DNA from 4 places in the Thalassospira sp. B30-1 genome. Region 2 is predicted to be linked to each of the others. Evidence: predicted binding sites of a transcription regulator. Region 2 holds the regulator's gene; each other region holds the start of a gene.

Region 1 (5,150 bases), 2.0 Mb from region 2:
TGCCGTTGTCGGACCTTCGGGATGTGGCAAGTCATCGCTGCTGAAACTGGTATCGGGGCTGATGCCGCCCAGCGAAGGCACGGTTATCGTCGATAACAAGGAAGTTTCCGGGCCGCTTAAGATCGTCGGCATGGCGTTTCAGAACCCGACCCTTCTGCCGTGGCGAACGACCCTTGATAACGTCCTGCTGCCGATGGAAATCGTCAAACCGCATCGCAACCGCCTGCGCAAGCACCGTGCCGAATATGAAGACCGCGCGCGAGAGCTTCTCGCCAGTGTCGGGCTTGCCGGGCACGAAGACAAATACCCGTGGGAATTGTCAGGCGGGATGCAGCAACGCGCATCGCTCTGCCGGTCATTGATCCATGAACCGGACCTTCTGATGCTCGACGAGCCGTTCGGTGCCCTTGATGCCTTCACCCGCGAAGAGCTTTGGGACATTCTGCAGAACCTTTGGATGGTGCGGCCCTTTACCGTCATTCTTGTCACCCATGATCTGCGCGAAGCAGCCTATCTCGCCGATACGATTTATGTGATGTCCAAGCGCCCGGGTACGATTTTGGTCCAGCGCGAAAACACCCTGCCCCGTCCGCGCGATCAGGAAACGACATTCACGCAGCCCTTCACCGATCTGGTCCACGAATTGCGCAGTCACATCCGTGACGTGCGCGCGGCATAAGGGAAGGTTGAAAGCATCATGGCCAAGAAAAAAGACCTGTCCAAAGCCACTCCCTGGATCAGTGCAATCGGGCTTTTCGTGATCTGGGAACTGATTGTCCGGATTTTCAATATTCCGGTCTATATCCTGCCGACCCCGTCGGAAAGCATCATGGTCGGCTGGGATTTCCGCGGTGCGATCTGGATGCATGCGGTTCATACGCTTTATACGACCCTGGCGGGCTTTGCCATTGCGGTTGTGTTTGGCGTGGTTCTGGGCGCGCTTGTCGGGTCCAGCAAGGCGGTTTATGACGCGGCCAACCCGCTTCTGGTCGGGTTCAATTCGGTGCCAAAGGTGGCACTGGTCCCGGTTCTTGTCATGTGGTTTGGCATCGGTACGGTGCCCGCGATCATCACCGCATTCCTGATTTCGTTCTTCCCGATTGTGGTCAATGTGGCGACGGGACTGGCAACGCTTGAACCCGAATTGCGCGATGTGTTGCGATCCCTTGGCGCGACCCGGCGCGATATTCTGATCAAGGTCGGCTTCCCTCGCGCCATGCCCTATTTCTTTGCATCGCTTAAGGTCGCGATCACGCTGGCCTTTGTCGGTTCGGTGATTTCCGAAACCGTCGCATCGAACCTTGGCGTTGGCTATCTGATGTTGTCGGCATCATCGAAATTCAACATGCCGCTGGTGTTTGCCGGGTTGCTGGTGATCGCGGTGATGGGGATTGCGATGTACGAGCTGTTTAACATCATCGAACGCCGGTCCACCAAATGGGCCAATCGCGGAAATCCGACCAATTAAGATCGCACCTCTTGGGCACGCAAAAGGCCGGGAAAACCCCGGCCTTTTGATGTTCTGGCGATTGCGATAAAGCCTTAGGACAGATGGGTATCAAAGAAACCCATCGTGCGTTCCCACGACAGTTTGGCATCCTCGGCGTCATAACGGCCACCGGTCGGATTGGCAAAGGCGTGGTCGGCTTCGTACCAGAAAATCTGGTAATCGGTTTTCCCGGCTTCCTTGAGGGATTCCTCGAACCCATTGACCATCGATTTGTTGATGCTTTTATCAAGGGTGCCGAAATGCCCCATCAGCGGCGCGTTCAGGGTTGAAACCTGCTCGGCGGTCTTTTTGACATTGCCGTAATAGACAACAACCGCATCAACATCGGCGGCAAGCGCGGTATTGAGCGACCAGCCACCACCAAAGCACCAGCCAACCGTTCCCACCTTGCCGGTTGAATCCTTGTGATTTTTAAGGAATTTGACGGATTCCTGCAATTTCTCGGTGGCAATCGCCGGATTGACCGCCGACATCAGCGCCTTTGCCCCATCCGCCGTGGTTGCGGGTGGCTTGCCATACAGATCAACCGCAAGCGCGATATAGCCCTGCTTGGCATATTCTGCCGCAACCGCGCGGATTTGATCATTCAGCCCCCACCATTCATGGATCAGAATGACGGTCGGGGCCGGAAGGGTTGCCGGCATGGCGATTTCGGCGGTCATTTTTTCCCCGCCCGGCGTGGTGATGGTCACGGGGGACAATGTCGATCCGGCGGCATGGGCCAAAATCGGATCGGCCAGAATAACCGCAAGCGGCAAGGCAACCGCGCCTTTAAGGAACAGACGGCGATCTTCATCCGTGGCCTTCGGCGGCGGGCCGAGATGGTCGTTTACGCCACATCCGTCAAGCGTGCACATATTCAAGCCTCCTCTGTCTTGTTACGATCAGGCGTTTTTTTCAGGTTGTATTTTGCATGATGCTCTTCGCGTCATCATTTCGCAAGATGCGAAGAATTTGCAAATCACGCGCGCGTCACAAATCCCTGTCACCCCAAAGAGTACGCACTCAAACCCGTTACAGATCAACCCTTTGTACCGCCATCCTGGCAATTGTCATGCAAATGTCCCCTTGCCCTGTCTGCTGTTGCCTGCTTTAACAGCCAAACGTCGATCCCGTTCCCAATCATCCGAGGAAATCATGCGTACTATCGAAACGGTTCTTTTTGATCTGGGCGGCGTTCTGGTCGATTGGGATCCACGGCATCTGTATCGCAAGATTTTCAAAGATGATGCCGAAATGGAACGTTTCCTGACAGAAATCTGTCATCCGCACTGGAATTTCCTGCATGACAAGGGTGCGCTTCGCTTTGCCAAATCGATCCCCGATCTTCAGCATCGCTATCCGGAATATAGCGACCAGATCGCGGCATGGATGGACCGCTGGCCGGAAATGATGAAGGGGTCGATTGACCGCACCGTTCATATTCTTGAAGAACTGAAATCACGCGGCAATGTGCGTTTGTTTGCGCTGACCAACTGGTCGGCGGATACCTGGCCGCATGCGATTGAACGGTTCGGTTTCCTAAGCCATTTCGAAGGCATTCTGGTCTCGGGTCAGGAAAAACTGGCCAAGCCCGACCCGCAGATTTTCGATCTTACCGCCGCGCGGTTCAAGCTTGATCCGCGCGAAACCCTGTTTATCGACGACAGTGAAAAGAATATCCAGCAGGCGCGCGAAATGGGCTTTGCCACCCACTGGTTCCGTGACCCGATCCGCCTGCGTCGTGATTTGATGGAATATGGCCTGCTTTAAAAACAGTCAGTGCCGCTTGGCCGTCAGGTAATTGGCAAAGCACTGTTCGAAAACATATTTCCAGCCGCTTTCGTATCCGTCGCGGACCATCGGGGCGATTTCGCCCAGATTTTTCCAGTCCCAATGCTTGAGCCGGATCACACAGCGGCCAAAGGCATTCTGTTCGAACGTGACACTGATGCGGGTATAAGCCCCTTCTTCCCAGCCCGGATGCCAGGTAAAGGCAACATGTTCGCCTGCCTGCCAGATATCGACAGTGCCCCAGACCACCGGATCGCGGCCCTTGGCATGCTCGACAATCTTGCCGCCAAGGCCCGGATTGATTTCGACCGATTTGCAGTTTTCACGCGCCAGCGAATGGCTGTCGGTCGGCCACCAATTGCCAAAGCCATTGGTGAATGCCTCGAACGCGTATTCCGGTTCGACCGGAACGGTGATTTCCACCCGGATCGGTTTCAGGTCGTCATCTTTGTGATCGGCTTCAGGCAACATCGCGGCCAGTTCCCCACATGGTTTCCAGCAATCCGGGCAGCTGATCGAAATGATCAATCACGGCATGCGCCCCGGCATTGTTCAGCGTTTCAATATCGTGATAGCCCCAACTGACACCAATCGACAGCATCCCCGCCGCCCGGCCCATTTCGATATCATAGGCGGTATCGCCAATGATCACCGCATTGGGCGCATCCACGCCGGTTTCATCCATGGCGGCGTGCAACATCGACGGATGGGGTTTGCTCGGATGATTGTCGCATGTCTGAAGGGTAACGAACCGGCCTTCAAGTGCGTTGCGCGCCAGAACGGCATCAAGACCGCGGCGCGCCTTGCCCGTCGCAACCCCCAAAAGCCAGTTGCGCGTATCCAGTGCGGCCAGCATTTCGCGCACACCGGGGAAAAGCGGCTCGTAAAAATCCGGGGTCTGGCGCAATTCAAAGAATGCCGCCTTATAGGCCGCGGTGACGCCTTCAATAATTGCGTCATCGATCATGCCCGGTGCGGCAAGCTTGCGGATCGCTTCAGGCAGGCTCAGACCGATGATGGTACGTGTCTTTTCAAGGCCGGGGCAATCAAGGTCATGTGCGGCAAAGGCATGATCCATGCAATGCGCAATCGCATGCTGGCTATCAACCAGCGTACCGTCACAATCAAATACCACAAGCCTGAGCGGATCGTTCGCCATCAAAAGTCATCCAGTTCTGTTCATATCGCGGCGGAGATTATTCCAAAGTCCGCCAAAGATCGAGTCTCTAGCCCATGCAAAGTCGACGCATTTTTTGCTCTGCGGCAAGCAATGGAAACCAATGGTGAATTTCAACACACTTCCGAACACCCCAAGGTAGAGTTAGGATGATTCTGTTAGCACGCAAACTGCGGAGGCTGAACATGCTCACACTGCGGGACTGCATCGATTTTAGCGATCTGAGCGAGGAGGAAATCCTCGCGATTGCCGAGTGTGAACACATCCCCCTTCTGACCGCCCTTGAGGAAGGCGAAAGCATGGTGCACACCCCACGGGGGCGCAAACGGATTGCTATTATGATCAAAAGCCAGGCGGAAATGTGCGAACGTACGGGAAATACGGTCCACGCCCAACATCTGCGCCGGGTTCATGATGCGTTTATCAACCGCTTCGACAAAATGGTCGCGCGCCCTTAAAGATCGATTGTCATCAACGCCGTTGACAGGGACGAAAAAGCCGACGCACTGCGTCGGCTTTTCGCGTTTCGGACACTGACCGCATCCGTTATCTTTTCCGCAACCGGGACGGCTTTGCCTTGGGTTTCGGTTTGATTTCCTTTTCCCGGTGGATTTCCGGCGTCAGGAATTTGGTTGGCGTTTTCGGATCAAAGTTCAGCGCTTTGATGGTTGCACTGAAATGTTCGGGCAC
Region 2 (5,150 bases):
AACAAGGTCTGAAACCATTCGGCATGTGATTTTCCCCGCAGCCCTGCCCGGTATTGTTGGTGCGGTATTGCTGGCGGTGTCGCGTGCGATTGGGGAAACCATGATCGTTGTGATGGCTGCCGGACTTGCCGCCAACATGACGGTAAACCCGTTGCAGGCCGTGACCACTGTTACCGTGCAGATCGTAACACTTCTGGTCGGTGACCAGGAATTCGACAGTGCCAAAACCCTGTCGGCATTTGCACTGGGTCTGCTTCTTTTCCTTATCACCTTGGGTCTGAACGTGTTTGCCCTTAAGGTTGTTCAGAAGTATCGCGAGAAATATGACTGATATGGCATCGCTTATGGAAGACAGAGCCGCCGCAAAAGTGATCTCTGGCAATCTGCACACGCCGGTTGACTGGGACAGCCCGAAATTGGCACGTAACATTAAAAAACGTTACGCAGCGGAACGCAGGTTCAAGATTTACGGCTTAAGCGCAATTGCCATCGCTCTTATGGCGCTGGTTGTGCTTGGCTATTCGATCATTTCGAAAGGTTATAGTGCCTTTTTCCAGACCTATGTTCAGATGGAAATCTTTTTCGACCCGGCCAAGATTGATCCGGACGGAACAGGTGATCCGGCAATTATTGGCAGGGCCAATTTTGATAGTCTGATCAGGGATGCACTGAGCAAACAGTTCCCGGAAGTGAGCGGACGTAGCGAACGGCGTGATCTCTATGACATTGTTTCGGGCGGGGCATCTTATGATCTGCGCGAGAGGGTGCTTGAAAATCCGTCTCTGATCGGACAGACCCGGAAGGTCTGGCTGATTTCCGGTGACGACTTTGATATGCTCAACAAAGGTTATATCAGTGCAAACACAGACGAAGGCGACCGTCGCCTGAACGATCAGGAAATTGGTTGGTATAATACACTGGTCTCTCAAGGATCGGTCGAAAAGCAGTTCCATACGCGGTTCTTTACCAATGGTGATTCCCGCGAACCGGAATTGGCCGGGATCTGGGGCGCTGCGGTCGGGTCTTTCTATACCCTGGTTGTGACACTGATACTGTCGTTTCCGATTGGTGTTCTGGCGGCGATCTATCTGGAAGAATTTGCACCGCGAAACCGGTTCACGACGATTGTCGAAGTCAACATCAACAACCTTGCGGCTGTGCCGTCGATCGTGTTCGGTCTTCTCGGGCTTGAGGTTTACCTTAATGTCATGCACCTGCCGCGGTCGGCCCCGGTTGTTGGTGGTCTGACGCTGGCCCTCATGACATTGCCGACCATCATCATCGCATCACGTGCGGCGATCAAGGCAGTGCCGCCGTCGATCCGGCAGGCTGCCCTTGGTCTTGGGGCGTCGCCGGTTCAGACGGTGACCCATCACGTGTTACCGCTGGCGATGCCCGGTATTCTGACCGGGACCATCATCGGCATGGCGCAGGCTCTTGGGGAAACCGCACCGCTTCTGATGATCGGTATGGTGGCGTTTATTGTTGATATCCCGGGCGGGGCACTTGATCCGGCGACAGTTCTGCCGGTGCAGATTTATCTGTGGGCGGATAGTCCGGAACGTGCCTTTGTCGAGAAGACTTCGGCGGCCATCATGGTCTTGCTGGGCTTCCTGATTCTGATGAACGGATTGGCCGTGTATCTGCGCAAGAAATTTGAACGGAAGTGGTAAAATGGCTGTTGTAACTCAAAGCGCAATGACGGCAGAGCCGTCAGTCACTAGCCCGAAAATGACGGCCCGTGACCTCAATCTTTTCTACGGCGACAACCAGGCGCTTTTTGATGTCAATCTTGACATTGTCGAACGTCAGGTCACAGCACTTATCGGCCCGTCGGGCTGCGGCAAATCAACCTTCCTGCGGTGCATGAACCGCATGAATGACACGATTGACGGTGTCACGATCAAGGGCAAGGTAACGCTTGATGACCGTGATATCTATGACAAGGCAATCGACGTTGTTCAGTTGCGCGCGCGCATTGGCATGGTGTTCCAGAAACCGAACCCGTTCCCGAAGTCGATTTATGACAACGTGGCCTATGGCCCACGTATTCACGGTCTGGTGAATTCGCGCGACGAGCTCGATGAAATCGTCATGACCTCGCTTGAACGGGCGGGTCTACTGAAAGAAGTCAAAGACCGTCTGCCGGAACCGGCAACCGGTCTTTCTGGTGGGCAGCAGCAGCGTCTTTGCATTGCACGTGCGGTTGCCGTCAGCCCCGAAGTCATCCTGATGGATGAACCGTGTTCGGCACTTGACCCGATTGCAACCGCAAAGGTCGAGGAACTGATCGACGAGCTTCGTTCGAACTACACCATTGTGATCGTGACGCACTCCATGCAGCAGGCTGCCCGCGTGTCGCAGCGCACGGCGTTTTTCCATCTCGGCAAGCTGGTCGAAGTGGGCGAAACCGATCAGATTTTCACCAATCCCAAGGACGAGCGCACCAAGGGATACATTACGGGTCGCTTCGGTTAAGTCCGGGCAGGAGTATTTTCGATGGTCGATGAGAAACATCATATCGTCAGTTCGTTTGACGAAGAACTGACCCGTCTGAACAACATCATTTCGCAGATGGGCGGGCTTGCCGAAAGTCAGCTGATTTCCGCCATTCGTGCGATCGTTAAACGGGATTCTGAACTGGCCGAGAAGGTCATTCTTTCCGATCACCGTATCGATACGCTGGAACAGGAAGTGCAGGATTTTGCCGTACGTCTTCTGGCCCTGCGTCAGCCGATGGCAGATGACCTGCGACAGGTGGTGACCGCGCTTAAACTGTCCAACGATCTAGAACGTATCGGTGATCTGGCGAAAAATATCGCCAAGCGTGCGCAGGTTCTTAACCAGGTGCCGCCGATCCGCCCGGTTCAGGTGATCCCGAACATGGCCAAGCTGTGCCAGGAAATCATCAAGGACGTTCTGGATGCCTATATCGAAGGTGATGCGGAAAAGGCCCAGCGTGTCTGGGCGCGCGATCAGGAAGTTGACGATATGTACAATTCCCTGTTCCGTGAACTGCTGACCTATATGATGGAAGATCCGCGTAACATCACGGCATCGACCCATCTGCTGTTTATCGCCAAGAATATCGAACGTATTGGCGATCATGCGACCAACATTGCCGAAACGATCTATTACCGGATCAAGGGCGAAGACCTGCCGATGGATACTCGGCCAAAAAATGACGCGGCGAACTTTGCCGTCGTAGAACCGAATGAGTGACACTGGAGCATAGGAAGATGGACCCAACGGTTCTTATCGTCGAGGACGAAGCTGCAATCGTAACCATGTTGCGCTACAACCTCGAACGCGAGGGGATGCAGGTTGTCGAAGCCGGGGACGGTGACGAAGCGTTGAAAATTCTGGCCGAAACCCATGTCGATCTGGTCCTTCTGGACTGGATGCTGCCGGTGATGTCAGGGATCGAGGTTTGCCGCCAGATCCGCCGGAAGCCTGAAAGCCGCGATTTGCCGGTGATCATGGTTACGGCGCGTGGCGAAGAAGGCGACCGCATCCGCGGCCTTGATACCGGGGCCGATGATTATGTAACCAAGCCGTTTGCGATTGGTGAATTGCTGGCCCGTATTCGCGCACTTCTGCGTCGATCCGGTCCGGCGCAACCACAAGGGCAGTTGATCTATTCCGATATCGAAATGGATCTGGCCGCCCATCGTGTCAGTCGTAACGGCAAGGCTATCCATCTTGGCCCAACCGAATTCCGTCTGCTGCGTTATTTCCTGGAACATCCGGGGCGGGTTTTCTCGCGCGAGCAGCTTCTGAATGCGGTTTGGGGGCCGAATATCTATGTCGAAACCCGCACGGTTGACGTTCACATTCGTCGTCTGCGCAAGGCATTGAATGACGTCAAGGGAACGCGCGATGTGATCCGCACGGTTCGTGCTGCTGGCTATGCACTGGATGTCGAAGCCGCTTGATTGCGGTTATTCTGGAAGACGAAACGAAAGACCCCCATTCTCGTGATGGGGGTCTTTGTGTTTCAGGTGCTTTTCCTGGATTTTGCCGGTTTGGCAGTTTTTTGTGCCTGGTCTTCGGTTTTTTGGCGCGCGGTGCGCGGGGCAAGTTCGTTCATCAGCAGCATATCGGCACGCCGGAACTTGGCTATTTCGATATCGATATCTTCCTGCGGGATATCGCAGGCCGCCAGAACGTGATCGGACAGGCGTAAACCGGTTTCAAGTACCTCGGGGATGGCCGCATCGGCACCACTGCGTGACAGCGGACCGATATGGGTGATGTCCTGGGCACGGGCAAAGATTTTCAGATGCGGATAATGCTGTCGCAGCAAGGCGACGGTCTTTTCGGTTGCGTGCGGGTTGCCCATGGCAACGGCGGCAATATGGGCCTGTTCGGTATGGGCGGCACGAAATGTTTCCGGTCGGGACCCATCGGCAAAATAAACAGGCAGACCTTCGGCTCGGCCACGCGAAACCTGTTGGGCATCGGATTCCAGAACGATAAACGGGATTTCCTTGGTGCGCAGCAGACGGGCCAGAACCCGGCCGACGCGCCCGCAACCAATCACCAGAACATGTTTCTGAATGCCGTCGGTTTCATCCGAGATCTCGCTTAGCTGATCGGTTTCCTTTGGATGAAGCTTCTGTTCGATGCGGTGGCCGAGCGAAATCAAAGTCGGCGTCAGACCCATCGAAATCGCAACCACCGGGATCAGCATCACGGCGATGTCAATCGGAACCGCCCCGTTCTGCGATGCCAGTGCAAGCATGACGAAGGCGAATTCACCACCGGCGGCCAGGCTCATGGCGACCCGAATTGAAGATGCACGGTTAAAGCCGATCAGCAGGGACAATCCGAAAAGAACCGCTGCCTTTATGACCAGAAGCCCGATCAGCCACAAAATGATCGTTCCGGCCTGACCGATGACCACATTGGCATTGACCGACATTCCCACAGACATGAAGAACAGCGACAGGAAAACACCGCGAAATGGCGAAATGTCGGCTTCGATCTGATGGCGGAATTCGGTTTCGGCCAACATTACCCCGGCGATAAAGGCACCAAGCGCCATTGAAAGGCCCGCGGCTTCGGTCAATGTGCTGGCAGCCAGAACGACAAACAGGGTCCCGATTGCAAAAAGTTCCGGGTTTTTAAGAGCCGCAATATACCGAAAC
Region 3 (5,150 bases), 920 kb from region 2:
GGGCCTCCGACAATTGTTTCATTGCCGGTTTGGCCTGCGTAATCTTGAACGTCATGGATCAGGTCACCAGTTTGCGCAGACGCTGCGAAATCACATCAAGCAGACTAACCGATATGATGATGATGATCATGACCGCTGCGGTTTCCGCGTAATAAAATGCGCGGATATATTCCCACAAAACCATGCCAATGCCACCCGCACCAACGATGCCAAGAACGGTTGCCGACCGCACGTTGCTTTCAAACCGGTACAGCGAATAGGAAATCCAAAGCGGAAGAACCTGCGGGATCACCCCAAAGATGACCTCCTGCAACCCGTTGGCACCGGTGGCCCGGATACCTTCGACCGGTTCGGGATCAATTGCCTCGACGGCTTCTGAAAACAGCTTTGCCAGAACGCCGGTGGTATGGATCCAAAGCGCAAGGACACCTGCAAACGGACCAAGACCAACCGCAACAACGAACAGCATGGCAAAAACCATTTCATTGATCGCGCGGAAGGAATCCATCAGGCGGCGTACCGGCTGGTAAACCCAGAACGGAACGATGTTTTCAGAACACAGAATGCCAAACGGGATCGAACAGACAATCGCAAGCGCCGTACCCCAGATCGCAATCTGGATGGTGATCCACATTTCGCTGACATAGGTTTTCCACATCAGGAAATCCGGCGGGAAAAACCCGTCCGCGAAATCGACCATGTTGCCACTGTTTTCCACCAGCGCCATCGGACGCATATCCGCGCCTTCCCAGGACCAGGCCAGAAGACCCATGATGATGGTCCATAAAAGAATATTGGCAGCGGATCGTTTCAGATCGCGTGGCGGAAGTTCCGCCGGTGCCGCCGCGGCAGAAGAAATACTGCTGTTCATGGTGTTAATCCCGGATGGTAAAAAAGCAAACAGGGAGCCCGCATGCGGGCCCCCTGCCATAGAACCGGTTACTCGTAAGAAACCAGAATGTCGAGTTCGGCCAGTTTCATGTCGATCTCGGCAATGCGGGCAGCTTTTTCATCCGCCGACAATTCTGCCGTGTTCTCGATTTTCAGCTTGTTTTTATACAGTTCAAGCTGACGGATCGGGTAAAGCTGCGCATTGCTGCTTTCCATGAACTTGCCCATGCCATCCTGAATGCCGCCAAGAACCTTGTTGGCTTCTTCAACATTGCCCAGACGACCATAACCAAGGAAGAACGCCTTGATTTCGGATTTCAGTTCACGCGACATATCCTTGCGATAAACCATCGGATCAGACGGGATCAGCGGCGAGGTCCAGATCACCTTGACCTTGTCGGTGATTTCCGGCTTGACCATCTGGGTGCGGGCAAGCTGTTCGGAATTGTTGGCTGCAACATCAACCTGATTATTGGCAGTCGCCATCAGGTTGGTTTCATGGTTCGCATTGCGAACGGTCTTGAAGCAGTTTTTCGGATCAACGCCGTTCTGCGCAAAGACGTAATAGGTCGGAACCAGGAAGCCAGAGGTCGAGTTCGGATCACCGATACCGAAGTTAAGCGTGCCGTCGCATTTCAGCATATCAGCAAGCGTGTTGAGCTTGTCGTTATCAGCCTGGGTGATGATGTGGGAATAATAGCCGTTCGTGCCATCGCTTTTGGACGTCTGGACGAAAACCTCGCCGCCCGCACGATCAACGGCTTCCATCGCCGACTTGTTACCGAACCAGCCAACGTGAACCTTGCCAAAACGCATGCCTTCGATGATCCCGGCATAGTCCGGCGCGAAGAATGCTTCGACATCCTTGCCAAGGGCTTCTTCCAAATCCTCGATCAACGGCTGCCACTGGGCTTTCAGGTTGGAGCTGGATTCAGTTGAGATAAAGCCGAAAACGATGGTTTCCGGGTCTTTTTCAAGCGGCTTGAATTCGACATCGGCATAGGCCACGCCGGTTACGAGCATGCTGGCAGCAAGGGCTGCGGATGCAATTGTCTTGCGGATCATGGGAAGTCCCCCGTCAGGTTGGTTGGTAGAGGTGAAATAAAAAGAGGTAAGGCAGAGAGAAATCGTCCTGATCTAGCTTGAAGCGAACGCCAGATCCTTCTCCGCAACCCTGCTCTTGGCCGGAACTTGATCCGGGGCAGGTGCGAAAAGCTCGGAAGAATATTCGCCGTAAAGTTCGCGCAGGAATTCCGGCGTCAGTTCGGTGGATGGGCCGTCAAAAACGACTTCGCCATCGCGCATCGCAATCGTGCGCGCACAATAATCACGGGCATAATCGACCTGATGCAGCGATACGATCACGGTGACATTGTCTTCGCGGTTCACCCGATCAAGCGTATTCATCACCTTGCGTGATGACGCCGGATCAAGCGATGCAATCGGCTCATCGGCCAGAATAAGACGTGCGCCCTGCGTAATCGTGCGCGCAATCGCCGCACGCTGCTGCTGCCCGCCCGAAAGGTTGCGCGCCTTTTTCATCGCATGCCCGTCAATGCCGACACGCTTTAACGCGGTCATTGCCCGCATGCGCTCGGCCTTGGTGAACAGGCAAAGCGACCCGCGCCATGCCGGCACCCGGCCCAGCATCCCGGTCAGAACATTGGTCAGAACCGTCAGGCGGCTGACCAGATTGAATTGCTGAAACACAACGCCGATATCGGCCCGCACCTTGCGCGCACCCCGCGCAATGCGACCGTTCTGCTGGATGACTTCACCGAATACTTCGATCTTGCCACCATCGCGATCCCCGCGCAGCAAACCGGCAATATGACGGATAAGGGTGGATTTGCCCGAACCGGACGCCCCGATCAGCGCGACCATCTCGCCCTCGCGGACCTGTAAACTGACATTGTTCAATGCCCGTTTATCGCGCGAGAAGCTCTTGTTCAGTCCGGAAATATCTACGACCAGCATTAAAGTCCGCCTGCTTGTGTTTCGCTGGTCAAGAAGCTACGCACAAACCGCGACTCTATGGTGACGATGATGTTACAGTTCGATGATTACGACGCCTTCATTTCACCGACAACAATCAAACTTGTCTATACATCAATATATTATTCAAATAAAAAAACGCTCATCCAAGAAATGGCAGTGTAATAATTCAATTATTACTTGTGACCGCGTTCACAAATATGGATACAGGCGGGCCAAATCACAAAAAACCCCGACAGAAAGAAACTGCCGGGGTCTCGTATTTCGCATCATCGCGTATGGATTTACTTGATGGCTTCAATCGCGGCGATGACATCATCTTCGATATCCAGCCCCTGAATTTCCGCATCCCGCCGCGCATTCTGCCCGCGTCGCCCCGGCAACCGCACGGTTTCCTCAAGCGCGATCTCATCTGCGATATAGCGCAAATGATCAATGATCCCCGCCCCGCCAACCGCAACCGGATCAATCGCAATAACCATCTGACCCAATGCCGGCGGCGCACCCTTGTCATCAAACAGCGACGATGACTGATGCCCGAATTGCGCACCGGTCAATCCGGCGGCCAGCATTTCGACCATCATGGCAAGGGCTGCCCCCTTGACCCCGCCTGCCGGAACCATCGTGCCTTCAAGCGCCTTGACCGCATCGGTGGTCGGATTGCCGTCTGCATCCAATGCCCAGTCATCGGGGATCGGAACCCCTTTCTGCTTGGCCGCCATGATCTTGCCGCGCGCCACCTTGGACAATGCCAGATCAATCACGATCGGATCGCCATCGCCGATCGGGGTGGCAAAGGCAATCGGGTTGGTGCCAAACATCGGACGACGCCCACCCCAGGGCGCCATCGCGGCCGGGGCATTGGCAAACATCATCGCCGCCAGCCCCGCCTCGGCCAGTCTTTCCACGGTAAATCCCATCACCCCGGCATGATGGGATTTATGGATTGCCGCCACCGCAATCCCCTGCGCACGCGCGATATCGGGCAATCGTTCGATCATCAGGTCAAGTGCCGGATAGGCAAAGCCGAGCTGCGCATCGATCCGCAACACGGCGGGAAACGGCTGATCGGCAACCGGTTTGGCAAACCCGTCCACCTTGCCCGCACGGGCCTGCGCGGCATAGGCCGGAACGCGGCGCAAACCGTGCCCTCCCTGCCCTGCGGCCTCGGCCGTGATCAGGGCGGTTGCCACCGATCTGGCATTGTCGGGATCAACCTTGCAACGCAGCAGGGTATCACACACAAGCGCATGTGCGTCTGACAGGGTAAGCTTCATGATGATGACCTTAAAGATGGTGGCGGGCCCGGATACCATAGCCCCCGGCACCGCCAAGCGCAAAGGTCTTGTGCACCGCAACCCTGCCAAACCCTTACGACAGAACGATAAAAATGCGCTGTAACCCTGCTAAAATTTCGCCGCAAAGTCGTATGAGTATCCCGGCATGGTTCATGCTGCTCGAAACACGGCATTCAGACCCGGACAGCCTCCAAACACAGGATATTTCCAATGCGCAAAGCAACCTCTTTAACCTTCGCCGCATTTGGCATCGCCAGCAGCCTGTGGCTTGCCGGTTGTGCAGCCACGACCAAACCGGCCGAGGAAAAATCCCCCGCCGACTGGTCGGCCATCGCGGATCGCGACTGGCAATTGATGCGGATTGAGGCCAAAGACAAAACCCTGATGCCAATGACCCCGATCCTCGCCAGCATCAATTTCACCAAGGATGGCAAGGTTGCCGGATCGACCGGTTGCAACCGCTATTTCGGGAATTACACCCGAAACGACACCGCCCTTGATGTCTCCCCGCTTGGCAGCACCAAAATGATGTGCATGGAAAACGCGATGGAGATCGAAGACGCCTTCATCGCCGCCATGGCCGATGTCAAAGGCTGGAAATTGCAGGAAGACGATCTGATGCTGGTCGACGCCAGCAACAAGTCAATCATGACATTCGAGCAGATCAAACCGTAAACCGACCGGCCAACACCCGCACAAAAGGGGCGCATTGTTTTGCGCCCCTTTTTACGTCTATCCGTCTTCCGCTTATCGTGGCTCGCTGCGCAATCCCTGAATGATCGAATAACACGCCAGCAGAAGAATGATCGCAAACGGGAAACCGGTTGAAACCGCCATCGCCTGCAAGGCTCCCAATCCGCCGCCAAGCAGCAGCGCAATCGCAACCAGCCCTTCAAACGTGCACCAGAATATGCGCTGGGGCACGGGTGCGTCGACCTTGCCGCCTGCGGTAATCGTATCAATCAC
Region 4 (5,150 bases), 190 kb from region 2:
ATGCACCGCAATCGCGCGACCAGTTATCAAGGGTTCGGTTATCAGACGGATTGGCCTGCAACTGTTCGCAGATGCGCGCCAGGCGCGGATCCTTGGGGGCGGGCAGATGCAGGTTATCGTCTCTGGGCGGTTTAAGCTGATCAAGCAGCACGCGGATCAGCCGCCCCTCAGCCCCGGCTTCGTCATATTCAATCGGGATTTCGGTTGCGGCCCGGATCAGTTCACGCAGAAGCGGGCTTACATCCAGCACCGTGCAGCGATCCGGCAAATCGACCGGGGCATTTTTATCGATATAGATATGGCGCGCACGGGTGAAGGTGGCGTGACTGACGGCATGTTCAACGCCCGGCGGCACCCAGACCGCGCGCTGGGGCGGGACGACCCAGATGCCGGCTTTGGTGGTGACGGTCATGGTGCCTTCGATGGCAAAAATCAGTTGATGCCAGTCGTGACTGTGCGCGCCGATGCTGTACCCGGCGGGAAGGTCGCTCATGCGGACATAAACCGGACGCGGCAGGTGATCGGGCCGGGGACGGGAATGTTGCGGATATTTCGGGATATCCCGTGATCCATCCATAAGAATGTCCTGTTTGCAATATATGATGGCAGATTATCGCAAGACAGACGTGTGCGGCAACGCTAGTTTGAAGTCCTTCCAACCAAACAGATAAAAGCACGTGCCCCAATTGCCACCGGTTCCGTGCGGGGAAACATCATGTCCAAGGATTTACAACCGGAAACAAGCACCCATGCCGCCCCCATCGAGGTGCCGGGCAATCCCGATCTGTCGGGTGGGGCGGTTGCGCATAAGGGATGGCGCAACCCGGAAGTGCTGCTGATTTTCATGGCGGCTGCGATGCCGTTGTCGTTTTCGACATGGATGGCGTTGTTAAACAATTTTTCGGTCGAGATGGCGGATTTTACCGGTCGAGAGATCGGGATTTTGCAGTCGTTACGTGAAATTCCGGGTTTTATGGCCTTTACCGCGATTTTTGTGCTGATCATCCTGCGCGAGCAGACCTTTGCGCTGATCTCGCTTCTGGTGCTGGGCATCGGGGTGGCGATTTCGGGCTATTTCCCCACCGTCGTCGGGCTTTATTGCACGACGGTTCTGATGTCGATCGGGTTCCATTATTTTGAAACCATGCAGCAGGCATTGTCGTTGCAATGGGTGAAAAAGGACCGCACCGCGATGGTGATGGGCCGACAGCTTTCGGCGAAATCGTTATCGTCGCTGGTGATGTTCGGCATTGTCTGGGCGATGCTGGAACTTCTCGATGTCGAATATCGCTATGTCTATCTGTTTGGCGGGGCCTTGACGGTTATTGCCGCGCTGTTTGCCTGGATGGCCTTCCCGAAATTTGCCGATGCCCACCCGCAGACCAAAAAACTGATCCTGCGTAAACGGTACTGGCTTTATTACGCCCTGACCTTCATGAGCGGGGCACGCCGCCAGATTTTCACGGTGTTTGCCGGGTTCCTGATGGTCGAGAAGTTTGGTTATGATGCCGCCACCATTACGCTTCTGTTCCTTCTGAACCATGCGATCAATATGGTGATGGCCCCCAAGATCGGGAAGCTGATCGGCAAGTGGGGCGAACGCAAGGCCCTGACATTTGAATATATAGGGTTGTTCATTGTATTTGTGTCTTATGCCTTTGTCGAAAGCGACAAGCTGGCCGGGGCGCTTTATGTCATCGATCATCTGTTCTTTGCGATGGCGATTGCGATCAAAACCTATTTCCAGAAAATCGCCGATCCGGCCGACATTTCATCCACGGCGGGTGTCAGCTTTACCATCAACCATATTGCCGCAGTGTTCATCCCGGTGGCGTTCGGGTTGTTGTGGCTGATTTCGCCGTCAGCGGTGTTTTTGGCCGGGGCGGCGATGGCGTTGGTGTCACTGGTTCTGGCGCTGAATGTGCCCGATGACCCGGAGCCGGGGAAAGAGGTGGTTATGGGATATAAGTCCGATCAACCAATGCTGCGCCCGGCGGAGTAACAAAAGCCGCCTGAACTGGTGCAGAATTTCAATATGGAAAACGCCCGCGATCATCTTGCGGGCGTTTTCATTTGTGTTTGCCTTGCTATTTTCGCAAAATCTTCAAATCCTGACCAAACGAACAATCATAATGTCAGGCACGAGCATCGCTTCAACAGGGACCCTTTCACATGTCATATTTTCGTCTGGCCGGTCGTGCATTTTTTGGTCGCGCAGTTGCGGGATCAGTCTTGTCACTGACGGTCGCGCTTGCCAGCGGCACGGCATTGGCCGACAGCGCCGTATCGTTGCGCATTCTGGAAACCACCGATATCCACACGCATCTGGTCAATTACGATTATTATCGTGACAGTTCGTCGGATACGGTCGGTCTGGCCAAGGTCGCGACCCTGTTGAAAAACGCGCGCGGTGAGGCCGAAAACGTCGTCCTGATCGATAATGGTGACCTGATCCAGGGCAACCCGCTTGGCGATTACATGGCAAAGCGCCACGGCCTGAAAGAGGGCGAGGTGCATCCGGTTTACAAGGCGATGAACCTTTTGGGTTATGACGCGGCCAATATCGGCAATCATGAATTCAACTATGGTCTCGATTTCCTGGGCAAAAGTCTTTCGGGGGCCAAATTCCCCTATGTCAGTGCCAATGTGTTTGCCGATGACGGCGATAATGATGCCGAAAATGACAAACCGTATTTCCAGCCCTATGTGATCCTTGATCGTGAATTTACCGATGGCGACGGCAAAAAGCACAAGGCCAAGGTCGGCGTGATCGGGTTTGTCCCGCCGCAGATCATGCAGTGGGACAAGGCCAATCTGGAAGGCAATGTCGTGACCAAGGACATTGTCGAAATGGCCAGAAAATACGTGCCGGAAATGCGCGAAAAGGGCGCGGACATCGTGATTGCGGTGCCGCATTCGGGCCTGTCGACACTGGCACGTGAAGGTATGGAAGAAAACGCCACCTATTATCTGAGCCAGGTTGACGGCATTGATGCCATCCTGTTTGGCCATGCCCATACGGTGTTCCCGTCCGATGCCTATGCAAATATAGACGGTGTCGACCTTGCCAAAGGCACGATCAATGGTGTGGCCGCCGTTATGCCGGGCTTCTGGGGCAGCCACCTTGGCGTGATTGACCTGACACTTTCGGTCAATGATGCCGGGGAATGGAAGGTGACCGACAGCTTTTCGGAAGCACGTCCGATTTATCACCGAGAAGGCCGTGATATCACCCCGCTGGTCGATGCCGACCCGGAAGTGATAGAGGCGGTTAAAGAAGAGCACGAGGCAACCATTGCCTATATGCGCGAAGGTGTCGGTACGACGGTCGCCCCGATCAACAGCTTCTTTGCACTGGTGGCCGATGATCCGTCGATCCAGATCGTGACCAATGCCCAGAAATGGTATCTGGAACGTATCCTGAAGGGCTCGGAATATGACGGGATGCCGATCCTGTCGGCGGGTGCACCGTTCAAGGCCGGTGGCCGTGGCGGCCCGGAATATTTCACCGACATCCCCGAAGGCAAGATCGCACTAAAGAACGTTGCCGATCTTTATATCTATCCCAATACATTGCGGGCGGTGCTGCTTGATGGTGCGCAGGTCCGTGAATGGTTGGAAATGTCGGCCGTACAGTTCAATCAGATTGACCCGAACAGCCGGGAAGAGCAGCCGCTGATCAACGAGACATTCCCGACCTATAACTTTGACGTCATTGATGGGGTCAATTACCAGATCGATGTAACCCAACCGGCCAGATACAACGCATCAGGCGAGGTGGTAAACAAGGACGCGCACCGCGTCATCAATCTGACCTATGATGGCAAGCCGGTTGCCGACGATCAGAAATTCGTGGTTGCGACCAATAATTACCGTGCTGGTGGCGGGGGCAATTTCCCGGGACTTGATGGATCAAGCATCATCATCGAAGCACCCGATGAAAACCGTACGGTTCTGGCGAACTATATCCTTGAGGAAAAGGAAATCGATCCGAAGGCCGATGGCAACTGGAGCCTGGCCCCCATCGGGGAGGCATCCAAGGTGACGTTTGTCACCAGTCCCAAGGCATCCTCTGCAATGAACGCACCCGACAATATCAGCTTTGTCGGCGAGGACGAAAACGGCTTTGCCCAATATGTCCTTCAGTCGAAATAGGACTGGACCCGAAACAGAAAAAGCCGCCCATCGGAAGAGGGCGGCTTTTTAATTGGGCGTGCGCGAAGACCGTGAAGGTCAGCGACAGCCAGACTGTTACTTTTTGGGACCGTGCGACATATGCGGCGCATTCGGGCGACCCGGAACATTCCGCGGGCCGTCTTCGCGCGGGTTTTTGCCGTTCAGATAGGCGGCTGCGCAATGTTCGTCGCAGTAAGGTTTGCTCGGCACAGATTTCTTGCCGCAGAAATGGAAGTCTTCATCGCCCGGATCACCGAACGGCCAGCGGCACATACCGGCACCGAGATCAAAGATGCTGATACCTTTGCTCTGTACTTTCGGGGTCGGTGCCTTTTTCGGCTCACTCTCTTCGGCGCGGCGCTGGATCGGGGAGGGGCGCTTGGGCAGGCCAAGGCGGTGCGCCTTGCCAACGACGGCGTTTTTGCCAACGCCCAGTTCTTCACCGATGCGTGCTGTGGTCCAGCCCTGATTCCAGAGCGAGGTCAGCAGTTCAATCTTTTCCGGCGTCCAGCTCATTTCGAGTATATTCCGTGTTTCTTTGTCTGCCCGGTGGAAAATCCATAGGCAGGTGCTTATTGTCCGAAGTCAAACAGGGATACAGACGTATCCGCTAATATCACGCGGCGCAAGGGTCTTAGCCATTTTGGACCAATCGGGACCAGTTTGACGACCGGTTTGCTGCACGCGGAAAGATGCGCAATTTGCATGACAGCGCGTCAATGTAAAGGGGAGATCGTCATTTGACATGGTTTTTCGTTTCAGTCGCGGTGTTTATGGCGGGGCATATCGTGCCCGGTCTTCTGCGTGGTGCGATCACGGCAAGGATCGGTCACACGGCATATATTATAACGTTTTCGGTCACGTCGCTGTTCCTGCTGGGATGGGTGATTTATGAAGTGCGTCATGCGGACTTCATCGCGCTGTGGCCCTACGAAATCTGGCAAAACCATGTGACGCTGACCTTCATGCTGCCT

Evidence for each region. The regulator PhoB, encoded in region 2, activates phosphate uptake and scavenging genes when phosphate is short. The targets are predictions, from matches to a motif close to TNTCATAAAACTGTCA.
Region 1: the regulator PhoB is predicted to act here: its motif matches at 2,561-2,576, upstream of IT971_RS05960 (HAD family phosphatase).
Region 3: the regulator PhoB is predicted to act here: its motif matches at 2,941-2,956, upstream of phnC (phosphonate ABC transporter ATP-binding protein).
Region 4: the regulator PhoB is predicted to act here: its motif matches at 2,092-2,107, upstream of IT971_RS18100 (bifunctional 2',3'-cyclic-nucleotide 2'-phosphodiesterase/3'-nucleotidase).

The regions. Positions count from the first base shown of each region.
Region 1 covers NZ_CP065232.1:1,264,748-1,269,897, reverse strand. Annotated here, with positions in the region: gene IT971_RS05975 (ABC transporter ATP-binding protein) at 1-679, shown strand, start outside; gene IT971_RS05970 (ABC transporter permease) at 698-1,468, shown strand; gene IT971_RS05965 (dienelactone hydrolase family protein) at 1,543-2,367, opposite strand; gene IT971_RS05960 (HAD family phosphatase) at 2,648-3,262, shown strand; gene IT971_RS05955 (SRPBCC domain-containing protein) at 3,269-3,754, opposite strand; gene IT971_RS05950 (HAD-IA family hydrolase) at 3,744-4,442, opposite strand; gene IT971_RS05945 (hypothetical protein) at 4,646-4,918, shown strand; gene IT971_RS05940 (RluA family pseudouridine synthase) at 5,007-5,150, opposite strand, start outside.
Region 2 covers NZ_CP065232.1:4,039,807-4,044,956, reverse strand. Annotated here, with positions in the region: gene pstC (phosphate ABC transporter permease subunit PstC) at 1-331, shown strand, start outside; gene pstA (phosphate ABC transporter permease PstA) at 324-1,673, shown strand; gene pstB (phosphate ABC transporter ATP-binding protein PstB) at 1,675-2,478, shown strand; gene phoU (phosphate signaling complex protein PhoU) at 2,500-3,222, shown strand; gene phoB (phosphate regulon transcriptional regulator PhoB) at 3,240-3,935, shown strand; gene IT971_RS18965 (cation:proton antiporter) at 3,998-5,150, opposite strand, start outside.
Region 3 covers NZ_CP065232.1:167,918-173,067, reverse strand. Annotated here, with positions in the region: gene IT971_RS00790 (chloramphenicol acetyltransferase) at 1-55, opposite strand, end outside; gene phnE (phosphonate ABC transporter, permease protein PhnE) at 59-871, opposite strand; gene phnD (phosphonate ABC transporter substrate-binding protein) at 940-1,956, opposite strand; gene phnC (phosphonate ABC transporter ATP-binding protein) at 2,029-2,868, opposite strand; gene IT971_RS00770 (Ldh family oxidoreductase) at 3,171-4,163, opposite strand; gene IT971_RS00765 (META domain-containing protein) at 4,395-4,859, shown strand; gene IT971_RS00760 (BCCT family transporter) at 4,932-5,150, opposite strand, start outside.
Region 4 covers NZ_CP065232.1:3,849,927-3,855,076, reverse strand. Annotated here, with positions in the region: gene IT971_RS18110 (helix-turn-helix domain-containing protein) at 1-577, opposite strand, end outside; gene IT971_RS18105 (MFS transporter) at 716-2,002, shown strand; gene IT971_RS18100 (bifunctional 2',3'-cyclic-nucleotide 2'-phosphodiesterase/3'-nucleotidase) at 2,173-4,155, shown strand; gene IT971_RS18095 (GcrA family cell cycle regulator) at 4,252-4,692, opposite strand; gene IT971_RS18090 (NnrU family protein) at 4,917-5,150, shown strand, end outside.